DNA from 2 places in the Providencia lanzhouensis genome. Region 1 is predicted to be linked to the other one. Evidence: predicted binding sites of a transcription regulator. Region 1 holds the regulator's gene; the other holds the start of a gene.
What was found. Region 1 encodes PurR, which represses purine synthesis genes. Its sites were predicted from a motif close to CANGCAAACGTTTGCNTG; they were not measured.

Region 2: a site for PurR is predicted at 3,972-3,989, ahead of purL (phosphoribosylformylglycinamidine synthase). Genes of this name have one in related genera too.

Annotation. Positions count from the first base shown of each region.
Region 1 is NZ_CP174123.1:1,754,320-1,761,758, reverse strand. Features, by position in the region: gene gloA (lactoylglutathione lyase) at 103-510, shown strand; gene rnt (ribonuclease T) at 639-1,283, shown strand; gene ACIH2S_RS08280 (Grx4 family monothiol glutaredoxin) at 1,374-1,721, opposite strand; gene sodB (superoxide dismutase [Fe]) at 2,321-2,899, shown strand; gene ACIH2S_RS08270 (YnhF family membrane protein) at 2,988-3,071, opposite strand; gene purR (HTH-type transcriptional repressor PurR) at 3,339-4,364, shown strand; gene punR (DNA-binding transcriptional activator PunR) at 4,380-5,285, opposite strand; gene punC (purine nucleoside transporter PunC) at 5,408-6,631, shown strand; gene ACIH2S_RS08250 (helix-turn-helix transcriptional regulator) at 6,804-7,439, shown strand, end outside.
Region 2 is NZ_CP174123.1:2,719,800-2,727,238, reverse strand. Features, by position in the region: gene ACIH2S_RS12880 (XRE family transcriptional regulator) at 261-710, opposite strand; gene leuE (leucine efflux protein LeuE) at 902-1,549, shown strand; gene tadA (tRNA adenosine(34) deaminase TadA) at 1,637-2,149, shown strand; gene mltF (membrane-bound lytic murein transglycosylase MltF) at 2,146-3,804, opposite strand; gene purL (phosphoribosylformylglycinamidine synthase) at 4,073-7,439, shown strand, end outside.

The sequences.
Region 1 (7,439 bases):
CCTCAATCGCTGTATTTAGTCATATTGCCACGTTATATTAATAGATAAATCGATTCGACTTTAAGCATTATTGCCTGAAGAATTTATAGGGAAACTACTATTATGCGCTTACTACATACCATGCTCCGTGTTACCGACATGCAACGCTCCGTTGATTTTTATACCAAAGTATTAGGTATGCGCTTACTGCGCACGAGCGAAAATACAGAATACAAATATTCTTTAGCGTTTGTCGGTTACAGCGATGAAAGTGAAGGTGCTGTTATCGAGTTAACTTATAACTGGGGCGTAACAGAATATGACTTAGGTAATGCTTATGGTCATATTGCATTAGGTGTTGATAATGTTGCTAAAACCTGTGAAGACATTCGTCAAGCAGGTGGAAATATCACTCGTGAAGCTGGTCCAGTCAAAGGTGGTACAACCGTTATCGCATTTGTTGAAGATCCAGATGGCTATAAAATTGAGCTCATCGAAAATAAAAGTGCGAGCAAAGGATTAGGAAATTAATCCCTCACATACATTTTATATTTTAGGTGGTGATAACCATCACCTAAAATATCTTCAGTATCTACCTGCAAAAATGCATTCCCTTTGGCATAATGAAAGCCAACCAGAAACTGTAAATTGAAAGCCTAATGTCTGAAAAAAATAACCCTAACTCACTGGTTAACCGCTTCCGGGGTTACTACCCTGTCGTTATAGATGTTGAAACTGGTGGGTTCAACCCTAAAACTGATGGTCTATTAGAGATAGCGGCCATTACACTCAAAATGGACAAAGATGGCTGGCTAGCCATTGATGAAACGCTGCATTTTCATGTAGAACCATTTGAAGGTGCGAATTTGGAGCCCTCTGCACTGGAGTTCACTGGCATTGACCCCACGAACCCCCTACGTGGTGCAGTGAGTGAATATGAAGCATTACATGCCATTTTTAAAACAATTCGAAAAGGTATGAAGAATACCGATTGCAATCGCGCGATCATGGTGGCTCATAACGCAAATTTTGATCACAGCTTTGTTATGAATGCGGCAGAACGCTCTGGGTTAAAACGTAACCCATTTCATCCCTTCGCAACCTTTGATACCGCCGCACTGAGTGGATTAGTTTTTGGACAAACCATTCTTGCAAAAGCTTGTGTCACCGCAGGTATTCCATTTGATGGCAAGCAAGCCCACGGTGCCCTATACGATACTAACCGTACCGCGCTATTATTTTGCGAGTTAGTCAATAAATGGAAAAAATTAGGTGGATGGCCACTACCTAGTGAGCCTCAATAACCTCGCCCCCTAAAAACAAAAAAACCGTATTAGTTTTAGGCTAATACGGTTTTCATCAATATAAGCATTAAAGCCTATTCAACCATTTAATTACTCAGTGATGGTTTCATCTGCTGGACGGTATTTGTCTGCAGTTTCTTTGATCAGAGCTTGTAATTCGCCGCGTTGGAACATCTCAACGATAATGTCACAACCGCCAACTAACTCACCACCAACCCATAACTGTGGGAATGTTGGCCAATTAGCATATTTTGGTAGCTCTGCACGAATATCTGGGTTTTGTAAAATATCAACGTAAGCAAAACGCTCACCGCAAGAAGACAGAGCTTGAACAGCTTGAGCAGAAAAACCGCAGCTAGGCAGTTTTGGAGAGCCTTTCATGTATAATAAGATTGGATTTTCTTTAACTTGGCGCTCAATTTTTTCGATAGTTGTCATTTTATATCCTAAAACGTGGGTGCTGATTTTGCAGTCACTGAGCCACTTTGAATCATTTGCAAGGCAACTCATTAGACAGAACACATTGACCGGTGTAATCGCCGGCATAGTCAAAACATCGCAAATTGTTCCGTGATTGTTTCATACAATATGCCAGTTTTATAAGGTGAATACTATAGCACTCCTATTTGCTGTACTCAAAAGGTGAAAAGCAAATAGCAACGTTTTCTTTTTACTATAAAAAATTCACTCTGGGTGTTTTTGCCGTGTAATCATGAGAGTTATTTGTTAATATATTAGCAAATTAATAACACTTGATGTATTTCCCTGCTCTTCAATGACAATAACGACACGCAGTGGAATAATTATTATGCAACTTACTAACAATTAAGGCATAAATAGCATCATGGAACAGGTTTTTTCTTACTGTAACCTGTATTCTGTTATGATAAATCATGACTTACAATGCGGCGCAATAGCTCACCACGGCTCGACGTCACTACACTAGAAGTAGATTAATTAATAGAAGTACATTTAATTTCGCTCATTTTACGAGCAAACACCCTAAACACTGAATAAAAGCAATCAAGGAGTACGCAATGTCTTTTGAATTACCAGCTCTACCTTATGCTAAAGATGCTTTAGAACCTCATATCTCTGCTGAAACCTTAGAATACCACTACGGTAAGCACCACAACACTTATGTTGTTAACCTGAATAACCTGATCAAAGGCACTAAATTTGAAGGTCTGTCTTTAGAAGAAATCATTAAAACTTCTGAAGCTGGCGTATTCAATAACGCGGCTCAAGTTTGGAACCACACTTTCTACTGGCACTGCTTGGCTCCAAATGCAGGTGGCGAGCCAACCGGTAAAGTTGCAGAAGCTATCAACAAAGCATTCGGTTCATTTGCTCAGTTCAAAGAGCAATTCACTGATGCCGCAGTTAAAAACTTCGGTGCAGGTTGGACTTGGTTAGTGAAGAAAGCAGATGGCAGCCTGGCTATCGTTAACACGTCTAACGCGGCAACACCAATTTCTGGTGACGATAAGCCAGTTCTGACTGTTGATATCTGGGAACACGCATACTACATCGACTACCGTAACGCACGTCCAAAATACTTAGAAAACTTCTGGGCGTTAGTTAACTGGAAATTTGTTGAAGAAAATCTGGCTTAATTTTAGTTCAGATCTAAAATGACTAAGGGCGAGTATAATACTCGCCCTTAATTATTTCTCATCCTTAGTAGATAGGATGGAAATGAAATCAGAAAATGTGCACAGCAAACAAAATAATTACAGCTAAAGAGCCAAACGCAGCTAGCAATCCATATTTAAAATCTGTATCCATGAGACCCTCTCATATAAAGAAATTGAATTATCAAATAACCATAAAATAAAAAGGTTATTTCAGTATACATGCACAAAAACGTAAAACCAGTGTCTATATCACATGTTATAACATCAATTATTTCTTTCGTTTTTGCGCTAGATCAGACAAAATCGACAACAAATCGCTAAATTATTGCCAGCAAAGGTACTATGCATCAATATGCAGGTAATTATTTAACTAGAATTATTTTAGAGACCAAGTTTTGGTTAGGAGTTTTTTCTTCTCATGGCAACAATTAAAGATGTGGCGAAACGTGCGGGCGTCTCTACCACAACCGTCTCCCATGTTATCAACAAGACGCGTTTTGTCGCTGATGATACAAAAACAGCCGTTTGGGCCGCCATCAAAGAGCTCAATTATTCTCCGAGTGCGGTTGCGCGTAGTTTAAAAGTCAACCACACCAAATCAATTGGTCTGTTGGCAACATCAAGTGAAGCCCCCTATTTCGCAGAAGTGATCGAGTCTGTCGAGAATAGTTGCTATGAGAAAGGCTATACTCTAATTTTATGTAACTCTCACAATAACTTAGGTAAGCAAAAAGCGTACTTGCAAATGTTGGCACAAAAACGTGTCGATGGGCTACTTGTGATGTGTTCAGAATACCCTGACACCTTGATAGGTATGTTGGAAGATTACCGAAATATCCCAATGGTCGTCATGGACTGGGGTACCTCTCGCGGGGATTTCACTGACAGTATTATTGATAACTCTTTCCACGGTGGTTACTTAGCGGGTCGTTACCTTATTGACCGTGGTCACCGTGAAATTGGCGTGATCCCTGGCTCTCTCGAAAGAAATACAGGTATTGGGCGTTTAACCGGCTTCAAAAAAGCCATGGAAGAAGGCAAAGTCACATTAAAAGATGAATGGATTGTTCAAGGGGATTTCGAGCCAGAATCAGGCTATAAAGCGATGATGCAGATCCTCAGTAACAAGCACCGCCCAACGGCAGTCTTCTGTGGTGGAGACATCATGGCGATGGGGGCAATCTGTGCGGCTGACGAGATGGGATTACGTGTCCCTCAAGATATTTCCATTATTGGTTATGATAACGTGCGTAATGCACGCTATTTCACGCCTGCATTAACCACAATTCACCAGCCAAAAGAGCGTTTAGGTCAAATGGCGTTTGCGATGTTGCTCGATCGTATTGTGAATAAACGCGAAGATGCGCAAACGATTGAAGTTCATCCGCGTTTAGTTGAGCGCCGTTCCGTGGCTGACGGTCCATTTATTGATTATCGCCGCTAAGTCTACCTCAGCACATTAGCTCGCAAACCACTCCGCGTTGAGCGTTTCGCTATCACCAAGATAGTCAAGAAGCCATCTCAACGCTGGAGATGTATCATTCTCAACCCACGTTAAGCAGCAAGGGCTTTCAGGAAACGGCTGTGCTAATTTCAGCTCAACAAGCTTACCTTCTGCACACAATGGCGCTGCACGGTGCTCAGGAACCATTCCCACACACAGGCCATTTTCCAAACACGCTAAACCACTTTCCCAGTAAGGCACAACTAAGCGACGTTGGTTATCCAGCGCCCAAGTATCTCTTTTCGGTAAGCTTCTTGAGGTATCTTCTAAGCACAAACTTGGATATTCACGCATTTGATCATCTGTCAGTTTGCCCTGAATTTTTGCTAATGGGTGATCGGGGCTCGCAACACAACGCCATGACATAAAGCCCATATCACGGAAGCTATAGCGCTCTCCAATTGGTGAAGCACGGGTCGCTCCAATCGCAACATCCACACGTCCATCGGCTAAAGCATCCCAAACTCCATTAAACACTTCAGGGTGGATATACAGTTCAATATCAGGGAAATGACGATAAAAATCCAAAATCAGCTGTTCCGTACGCTGCGGTTTTACGATGCAATCAACAGCAATACTGAACTGTCCGCGCCATCCATTGGCGACTTGTTGGCATTGATGTCGAGTATCAATCATTTTTTTGATAACACTTCGACTTTCTTTAATAAAGATAGCCCCGGCTTCCGTCAATACCACATCACGGTGACGACGTTCGAATAGCGGAACTGCTAACCATTCTTCGACTTGTTTTACTGTGTAGCTGATCGCTGAAGGGACTCGATGCAGCTCATCCGCAGCACCACTAAAGCTTCCCGTTCGAGCAACTGCGTCTATGACTTCAAGTGCATGAGCTGACCACATTTTCTTTCCTTTCAAATTATTTGATAGCAGAGTCCAAATATTACCGTTTCACAACGTAAAAAAATAGCCTATACAATAAGATAACTATCAACATTATTTTAAATATAGATTAAGCAAAAACTATGACAAATACTGCGACAAAAAACTCCTCTGGATTTTTGATTTATCTTGCTGGCCTAAGCATGCTGGGGTTTTTAGCCATCGATATGTATCTGCCTGCCTTTGGTTCAATGCAAACAACCTTAAATACGACTGAAGGCGCTATCAGCGCATCATTAAGTATCTTTCTAGCGGGCTTCGCGTTTGCCCAGCTATTATGGGGACCCCTTTCAGATAAATTAGGACGCAAACCTATTCTCATTGTTGGGCTTTCGCTGTTCATTATTAGCTGCCTAGCAATGATTTGGGTCACCGATGCCACTCAGTTATTAATCCTTCGATTCTTGCAGGCCGTTGGCGTTTGTTCTGCTGCGGTTTTATGGCAGGCCCTCGTTATCGACCGCTATAACGAAGCTGATACCCAAAAAGTATTTGCCTCTATTATGCCTTTAGTGGCGCTTTCTCCTGCATTAGCGCCACTTTTAGGTGCCTGGGTGCTTGAACACAAAAACTGGGAATTTATCTTCATCGTGCTGATGATGGTGGGCGTTTTACTCCTGCTACCGACTTTGATGCTAAAAAAAGTGGCACCGAAAGTCATCGCAGAAGAAAACCAGCCACAAACCAAAGTTTCCTTTGCTACCTTGCTAAGCTCCCCTGTTTTCAGTGGTAACGTACTTGTGTACGCAGCATGTAGCGCTGGCTTTTTTGCATGGCTAACGGGTTCGCCGTTTATTCTACGCAATATGGGCTTTAACCCTGCGGATATCGGCCTGAGTTATATTCCTCAAACACTGGCATTTATTGTCGGGGGATACGGCTGCCGCTTCGTATTAGCTAAAGTTCGCGCTGAAACGTTGTTCCCAATCTTGCTAGCGGGTTATGCCGTTAGTATGATTATTCTCTTTGTGATGGCGATTTATACGCAGCCAACATTAACCATGATTTTGGTTCCATTTTGCTTTATGGCAGCAATGAACGGAGCATCATACCCAATTGCAGTCGCCAAAGCCCTCAATACGTTCCCATCTGCTAGTGGTAAGGCTGCTGCACTACAAAATGCGTTACAGTTAGGGTTATGTTTCTTAGCCAGTTTATTAGTGTCTGCTCTTACATTTGACCCTTTACTCGCTACAACTGGTGTGATGGCATTTACTGTAATCCCAATGATTATAGGCTATTTCATGCAGCGTTGTGCCAGCAAATCCAATAATGCGATTAAGCACACTGAATATCAGCATGACTAATCGTTAGTTAACGTTATTTTTTGGCATCATAAAAATCAGTTCCGTTACTATTATTAATAACGGAACTGATTTTTAATAAAACGTTATTTGGTTAATATATCGTTTATAGAGTTAATTTTTTCCCTATAACACGCTATTATTAGCATATTCAATTATGACGTTTTGAAGAGCCATGCTGAAACAGTATTATCCTCCTGATGAATTAAAAGAATTTGTTAGTTCAGTTTTGATTATCAAGAAATTTACTGATGCTATTAAGATCTTCCCAGGCACAGGTGCTGAAATATGGGTTTCGACTGAAAATATCAGTATGTCGACTCACGAACATACATCCGTCAATCCATTTCAGTTAATCATCCCCAGAGTCAATATATTTACGGCTATCCCGAATAATGCCAGCGTGATGGTTCTACGTATTCGCCACGATGCCCTACGTTTTTTACTTCCCCAACGCACGTTAAATTATACGGATATCCCTACTCCGCTTAGCCAAGTTTGGAGTGATAACTGGTTTAAAGCATTGGCCAATTCTTCTTTTAAAGAGTTGAATTCGTGTTTTTATGTCACTAAAGCAACAAAAAAAAACCATTTTATTGACCAAGTTATCGATTCCCTTTATCGCAATCCAAATAAAAAAATTACCGAAATTGCCGATGATATTGGCTACAGCGCACGCTTAGTTCAAAAAGAGTTTTTAAAAGAATTTGGGATCACGCCAAAACGGTACCAGATCAATTGTCGCTTAGAGCAAGTGATGAAAACCATGGTAAAGGAACAAGATACTTATCGTTGGTTTGAAACGGGTTAT
Region 2 (7,439 bases), 970 kb from region 1:
GTATACGTCTTCGAACGTCATTTTACACTGAAGTAAATCAATTAGACACTGAATTATGTGCGAGTGAACGGAGATGACCAACTAAAAAACAGTGATAAACAAGCAGAATAATTGAAAGTTCTAAGTATTATTTAAAGTGGATAGTTTGTAAATAAAGTCGAATTAATAATATAAAAAGGCTCTATTTATACAAATAGAATAAGAGCTTAATTTAAGCTCTTATGGAAGAAAGCAATTAATAGTTAATAGCAAATATTAAATTAATAATTAATTAAGTTATAGATATACCAGCTCTTAGTTTTATCAGATTGCGTATAGAAGCACAGTACACCATTAATGATAAAGAAGGTCGCTGATTTTATAGAGTCTTCAACGTTGAACTCCTCAGAATACATTAGCACGATGCTGGCATTATCAGCGATTTGATAAACATCGATAACTTTCTCATCGAGATTATAACCGTACAGATACTGTTTGTTCTGTGTTGGATCGTAGAAAGCTTGAATATTTTGCAGATAGGTTTTTAATTTACCTTTTTGTACGACAACGGTAGGTTCAATTTTTCCGGCATCTGTCATGTTATAGATCATGTAGGATTTATCTTTTGAATGCCCTAAGAAGTAATTTTTCTTAGCAGCGCTGAATGCAAGCGTTGTTGGGTAAAACTCTTCAAAGATACTTGATTGCACGGTTCTTCTAATAAAAGCCATGTTTATTCCTCTTATTTAAACTATGAAAACTTAAGTGCGGGTTAATCATATTTAATGAGAGAGATTTTAAAAATAATGTTAATTATTAGTTCGTTTTATATATTCAAATGATTTAAAAATTAATAAAAGTAGAATATTCACAATGGATCGCAACTGTGATAGTAATAAGAAAAAACAATTAGGAAGTAGTCATGTTTGAAAATCTAGGGGTATTGAATTTTTGGACTTACTTAGCGGGATTGGTGCTTATCATCATTGTTCCTGGTCCGAACTCACTGTATGTATTAAAATCAAGTACTTCACATGGGACTAAAGCGGGATATCGCGCTGCAATCGGTGTTTTCACTGGCGATGCAATACTGATTTTTCTTTCATTCATTGGTGTTGCCTCGGTGATCAAAGCCTCTCCAACGCTGTTTACCATCGTAAGATACTTAGGGGCAGCTTATCTTTTGTACTTAGGGTGCAAAATCTTATATGCAACTTTTTGGCAGAAAAAATCGTTATCAGCAGGGGTTGAGCAGATTGAAGTAAGAAAAGAAAATTACTTCACTCGCGCGTTGGTACTTAGCTTAACGAATCCGAAAGCAATTTTGTTCTATATCTCGTTCTTTATTCAATTTATCGACTTCAATTATAGCCATGCTTGGGTGCCGTACATGGTATTAGCGGTTATCTTAGAGACGGTTAGCTTCTTGTATCTAAGCTTATTGATATTCAGTGGCTACTTGATAGCGCGCTTTTTACGGGAAAAGCAGATTTTGGCGAAATTGGGAAATTGCACTGTCGGTGCATTCTTTATGGGGTTCGCAGCAAAACTTGCCATTTTTAGTAATTAGTTGTTGATTAATATCAGATTCAATTTGCAGTCATTTTAACATTTCGTAATAATCAACTTTTCGAGTGTGGATGAATGAGAGGCTAGAGTGACGCAATTAGAAATCGACGAGTATTGGATGGCTCAAGCTCTTGAGCTAGCAAAAAAAGCTCAAGATGCAGGGGAAATTCCTGTCGGTGCGTTACTGGTCAAAGATAACCAACTAGTAGCAGAAGGCTGGAACCACTCCATTGAAAATCACGACCCTACCGCCCATGCCGAAATTATTACCTTACAAAAAGCGGGCACCGCACTACAGAATTACCGTTTATTAGACACAACGCTGTATGTCACTTTAGAACCTTGCATTATGTGTGCAGGGGCGATGATCCATAGCCGCATCGGTCGAGTGGTGTACGGCGCGAACGATTTTAAAACGGGGGCATGTGGCTCCTTCATTAATATCATGTCGCAGCCAGGTTTAAACCACTATGTTGAAGTGACGAGTGGTGTACTTGAAGAAACTTGCTCATCCATGCTCAGCGATTTTTTTAGAATGCGCAGAGCACAAATTAAAGAGCAGAGACGTCAAGAAAAGCAGGCTCAAAATCCCGAAAGCTAGTCTTCAATTGATGTTTCCTTTTGTAAGGCTACGTTATTATCGGTGGAACTCGAACGTGTTGGTTTTGCCAAAATATATTTCCCTAGAGAGTCGTTTGGTGCACGAGTATTTTCCTTGGCATTAAACACACCGAGATTTGCTGACGCTTTGGGCGTGATATCCACTTTTGCTGACACCACATCAGGCATCACATAAGAGGAAAGCGGCGAGTTCTCATTTGGCACTACAACGTAAACGTGAGATTTCTTGGCAATTTCGAGTGTTTTCTGCTTTTTCTCCTGACTTTGCAAATAACCCACTAAGCTTTGATGATAGCGACGAATATTTTCTACATAGCGATAAGCTTCGTGTCCTCGGGCATAACCATAAGTGAGTTGGGAATAATATTTTTGCTGAGTTAGCAAGGGTAAATTTGCTTTAACATCAAGCCAGCGGTCAGGATTACCGCCAAGTCTTTGCGTTAGTTTTCGCACATCCAGCATATGCCCATAACCCATATTATAGGCAGCAAGGGTAAACCAAATGCGATCATCTTCAGCGATAGAATCGGGTAAGCGTTTCATAATATAGGCTAAATACGCAGCCCCACCTTTAATGCTCCCCTCTGGATCTAACCTGTCTTCAATTCCCATAGTTGCAGCCGTTGGTTTGGTGAGCATCATGATCCCACGAACGCCAGTCGGTGAGGTTGCAAGAGGATTCCAGTGAGATTCTTGCCAAGCTATTGCAGCAAGTAATTTCCAATCGATGCTCTCAACGGTCTCAGCATATTTCTCAAAGAGAGGTTGATAATCCGGCAGTTTATTATTTATGGCGCTAATAAACGTTATGGTATCGAAATAATCGAAGGATTCCACATGGCTGAAATGCTTTTCAATCAAGCGAGCAAGAAGATCGTTCTGATTGCTGAGATTAAAAAAATCGAGCAGGGCGGCATCTAGGCTGTTGTCATGTTGGCGGCTTAAATACCATGTAATGGCATGGTCATCGCGCAAATCAAATGCCACGGCGACTTTAGGATGAATACGTTGCTGCAAAGAGACCGCAATAGAATCTTCAAGGGTGTAATCAATTTCACCTTCGGCCACCATTTCTAATAATTGACTTGGTGTATAGTTGCTGCTTTCTTCCCACTTAAGATTAGGATATTGCGCTGAAAGTGCTTTTAACGTGCTTGCATGAGTGCTCCCCGCGATAACCATTAATTTCCCTTTCAGGTCATTAAAGGTTTTTGGGCGCGTAGTACCTTTACGGTAAACCAATTGCTGAGTAACACTCAAATAGCTTGGACCCGTTTTCATGGTTTCCAAACGGTCTTTATTATACAGCAGCCCCGCCACAGCGATGTCGGCATCGTCGTTATCGAGATCTTCGAAAATCTGTTCAATAGTCGGGCGAATAATAATTTTGAGTTTAATACCTAGGTACGTGGCAAAGCCTTGAGCAAGCTCGTAGTCAAAGCCACGTAGCTGACGCTGCTCATCAATATAAATGAGTGGTGAACTTACTGCGCTAATACGTAACTCACCCCGAGAGATAATTTTGTCGACTTGGGTGTTTTGCGTATTAGACCATCGGACATTGAAGCCAATGATCATGGTGGCAAGTAAAGCGATGACCACGATAATAAAATAGTTAACTTTTAGGTTATTCAAATAATTATTTCTCGTGCAGGAACTGGTGTTGTGCGCTTAATAAAAACTGTTTAATCATGGTTATAAATCCAGTGGTTTCGTATTTTGCTCTAACAATGATGATCGGTGCAACTAATATTATCGTATTTAGCACATATTAATATTTAACTAATCGCTCTATTTTTAGTCACGCAAACGGTTTCGTATTGATGAACATTGCTCTATAATGGACTCCGGTTTCCCTGCTTTCGTGATCAGGGCTGGCGTTTAAAAGAGAGAATTTAAGACTATGGAAATTTTGCGTGGCTCACCGGCACTATCAGCATTTCGTATTACCCGCCTTTTGGCGCTGTTTGCTGAAAAACAGCTCCCAGTAACGGATATCTATGCTGAATATATGCATTTTGCTGAGCTATCAGCCCCATTAAGTGGCAGTGAGCAAGGTAAACTGAGTAGTTTATTAAAATATGGTCCTTCTCTGGCAGAGCATGAGCCATTTGGAAAACTGATTTTAGTCACCCCACGCCCAGGAACTATCTCTCCTTGGTCTTCTAAAGCAACGGATATCGCACATAACTGTGGCCTAACACAGGTTAAACGTATTGAACGCGGCGTTGCCTACTATATTCAAGCCGATTCACTGACAAGCGAGCAGTGGGATTTGGTTATCAGCCTGTTACATGACCGAATGATGGAAACGGTCTTTGCCTCTTTTGAACAAGCTGAGGCACTATTTATTCAGCAACAGCCTGCCCCAATGAAAGTGATTGATATCATCGCTGGCGGGCGCCAAGCACTAGACACAGCTAACAAAGAGATGGGCTTAGCGTTAGCTGACGATGAAATTGATTATCTATTAGAGGCATTCACAGGGTTAAAACGTAATCCAACGGATGTTGAGCTATATATGTTTGCGCAAGCAAACTCAGAACATTGCCGCCATAAAATTTTCAATGCGGATTGGATTATTGACGGGGAAACACAGCCAAAATCCCTGTTTAAAATGATCAAAAACACCTTTGAAAAAACGCCAGATCACGTCTTGTCTGCTTATAAAGATAATGCGGCAGTAATGGAAGGTTCCTCAGTAGGTCGTTTCTTCCCTGAGCCAGATGGACGTACTTATCGTTATCATCAAGAAGATGCACATATTTTGATGAAAGTGGAAACCCATAACCACCCAACGGCAATCTCTCCATGGCCGGGGGCTGCAACTGGTTCTGGTGGTGAAATTCGTGATGAAGGCGCAACAGGTCGCGGTGCAAAACCAAAAGCAGGTTTAGTGGGCTTCTCCGTTTCAAACTTACGTATTCCGGGTTTTGAACAACCTTGGGAAGAAGATTTCGGCAAGCCTGAACGTATTGTGACTGCACTCGATATTATGACGGAAGGTCCTTTAGGCGGGGCGGCATTTAACAACGAATTTGGGCGTCCCGCATTATTAGGTTATTTCCGTACCTATGAAGAGAAAGTGAATAGCCACAATGGTGAAGAATTACGTGGTTACCATAAGCCAATTATGTTAGCGGGTGGTATTGGTAACATCCGTGCGGATCACGTTCAAAAAGGTGAAATTACCGTTGGCGCTAAGCTCATCGTTTTGGGTGGCCCTTCGATGAATATCGGTCTAGGAGGCGGAGCTGCATCATCCATGACATCCGGTCAATCTGCGGCGGATCTTGATTTTGCTTCTGTTCAACGTGATAACGCCGAAATGGAGCGTCGTTGCCAAGAAGTGATCGACAAATGCTGGCAGCTAGGTGATAAAAACCCAATTCTGTTTATCCATGATGTTGGTGCGGGGGGATTATCCAACGCAATGCCTGAACTGGTGAGCGATGGCGGTCGTGGTGGTCGTTTTGAACTGCGTAAAATTCTTAATGATGAACCAGGAATGAGCCCACTGGAAGTGTGGTGTAACGAATCCCAAGAGCGCTATGTGATGGCGGTTGCTCCAGAACAACTGGCATTATTCACTGAAATTTGTGAGCGTGAACGCGCGCCGTTTGCTGTGATCGGTGAAGCAACGGAAGAGCGTCATTTAACCCTTAATGATGAGCATTTTGATAACCAACCAATTGACATGCCACTGGATGTATTGTTGGGCAAAACGCCGAAAATGTTGCGTGATGTGACAACACTGAAAGCCGAGCCTGAATCGCTGGATAGAACCGCCATCGATTTAACTGAAGCTGTTAAGCGTGTTCTGCATTTACCGGCTGTGGCAGAAAAAACCTTCTTAATCACTATTGGTGACCGCACTGTGACGGGAATGGTTGCTCGTGACCAAATGGTTGGTCCATGGCAAATCCCAGTCGCTGACTGCGCGGTGACAACCGCAAGTTTGGATAGCTATTATGGTGAATCAATGTCTATTGGCGAAAGAACGCCTGTGGCATTATTGGATTTTGCCGCTTCTGCGCGTATGGCAGTGGGTGAAGCACTAACCAACTTAGCATGCTCTTATGTACAAGACCTTAAGCGCGTGAAGCTATCTGCTAACTGGATGTCTGCAGCGGGTCACCCAGGGGAAGACGCAGGTCTGTACGAAGCAGTTAAAGCGGTCGGTGAAGAATTGTGTCCGGCATTAGGTCTGACAATCCCAGTGGGTAAAGACTCAATGTCAATGAAGACTCGCTGGCAGCAAAATGGTGAAGAGCGTGAAATGACGTCGCCATTATCATTGATTATCAGTGCATTTGGTCGTGTTGAAGATGTTCGTTTAACGGTGACGCCAGAGCTGAAAACTACGGTAGATAACGGCTTGTTATTAATCGACCTTGGTCAAGGTCACAATGCGCTTGGTGGCTCTGCATTGGCGCAAGTTTACCGTCAATTAGGTAATAAAGCGCCAGATGTTCGTGACCCAGCGCTGTTGTTAGGCTTCTTTAATACCATCCAAAAACTGTTATCTGAGCAAAAACTACTGGCTTACCATGACCGTTCTGATGGCGGGCTGTTTGTCACGTTAGTGGAAATGGCATTTGCGGGTCATTGCGGTATTAACGTGGATATCAGTTCATTTGATGAAGACACCTTAGCGGCACTGTTTAATGAAGAGCTGGGCGCAGTGATCCAAATCCAAGGTGCCGAACGCCAATATGTAGAGCAGTGTTTTGCCGATGCTGGCTTGGCAGGCTGTGTTCACTATCTTGGTTCTGCAACTCATGACGATGCGGTGATTATTAATAGCCGTGATACTGTCGTTTACAATGGTTCTCGTAGTGCTCTACGTGAGTGCTGGGCTGAAACTACATGGCAGATGCAGCGCTTACGTGATAACGAAGAGTGCGCAGATCAAGAGCATGACGCGAAGAAAGACAATCAAGACCCAGGTCTGAATGTGAAGCTGACTTACGATATCGCAGAGGATATTGCTGCTCCGTATATCGCATCGGGTGTTCGTCCTAAAGTGGCAGTGCTGCGCGAGCAAGGGGTTAACTCCCACGTTGAAATGGCAGCGGCATGGGATCGTGCAGGCTTTGATGCTATCGACGTCCACATGAGTGATTTACTGGCGGGCAACTTGTCTCTGGAGCAGTTCCAAGCACTAGTGGCATGCGGTGGTTTCTCATACGGTGACGTATTAGGCGCTGGTGAAGGTTGGGCGAAGTCCATTCTGTTCAATAACCGTGTTCGTGATGAGTTTGCGACCT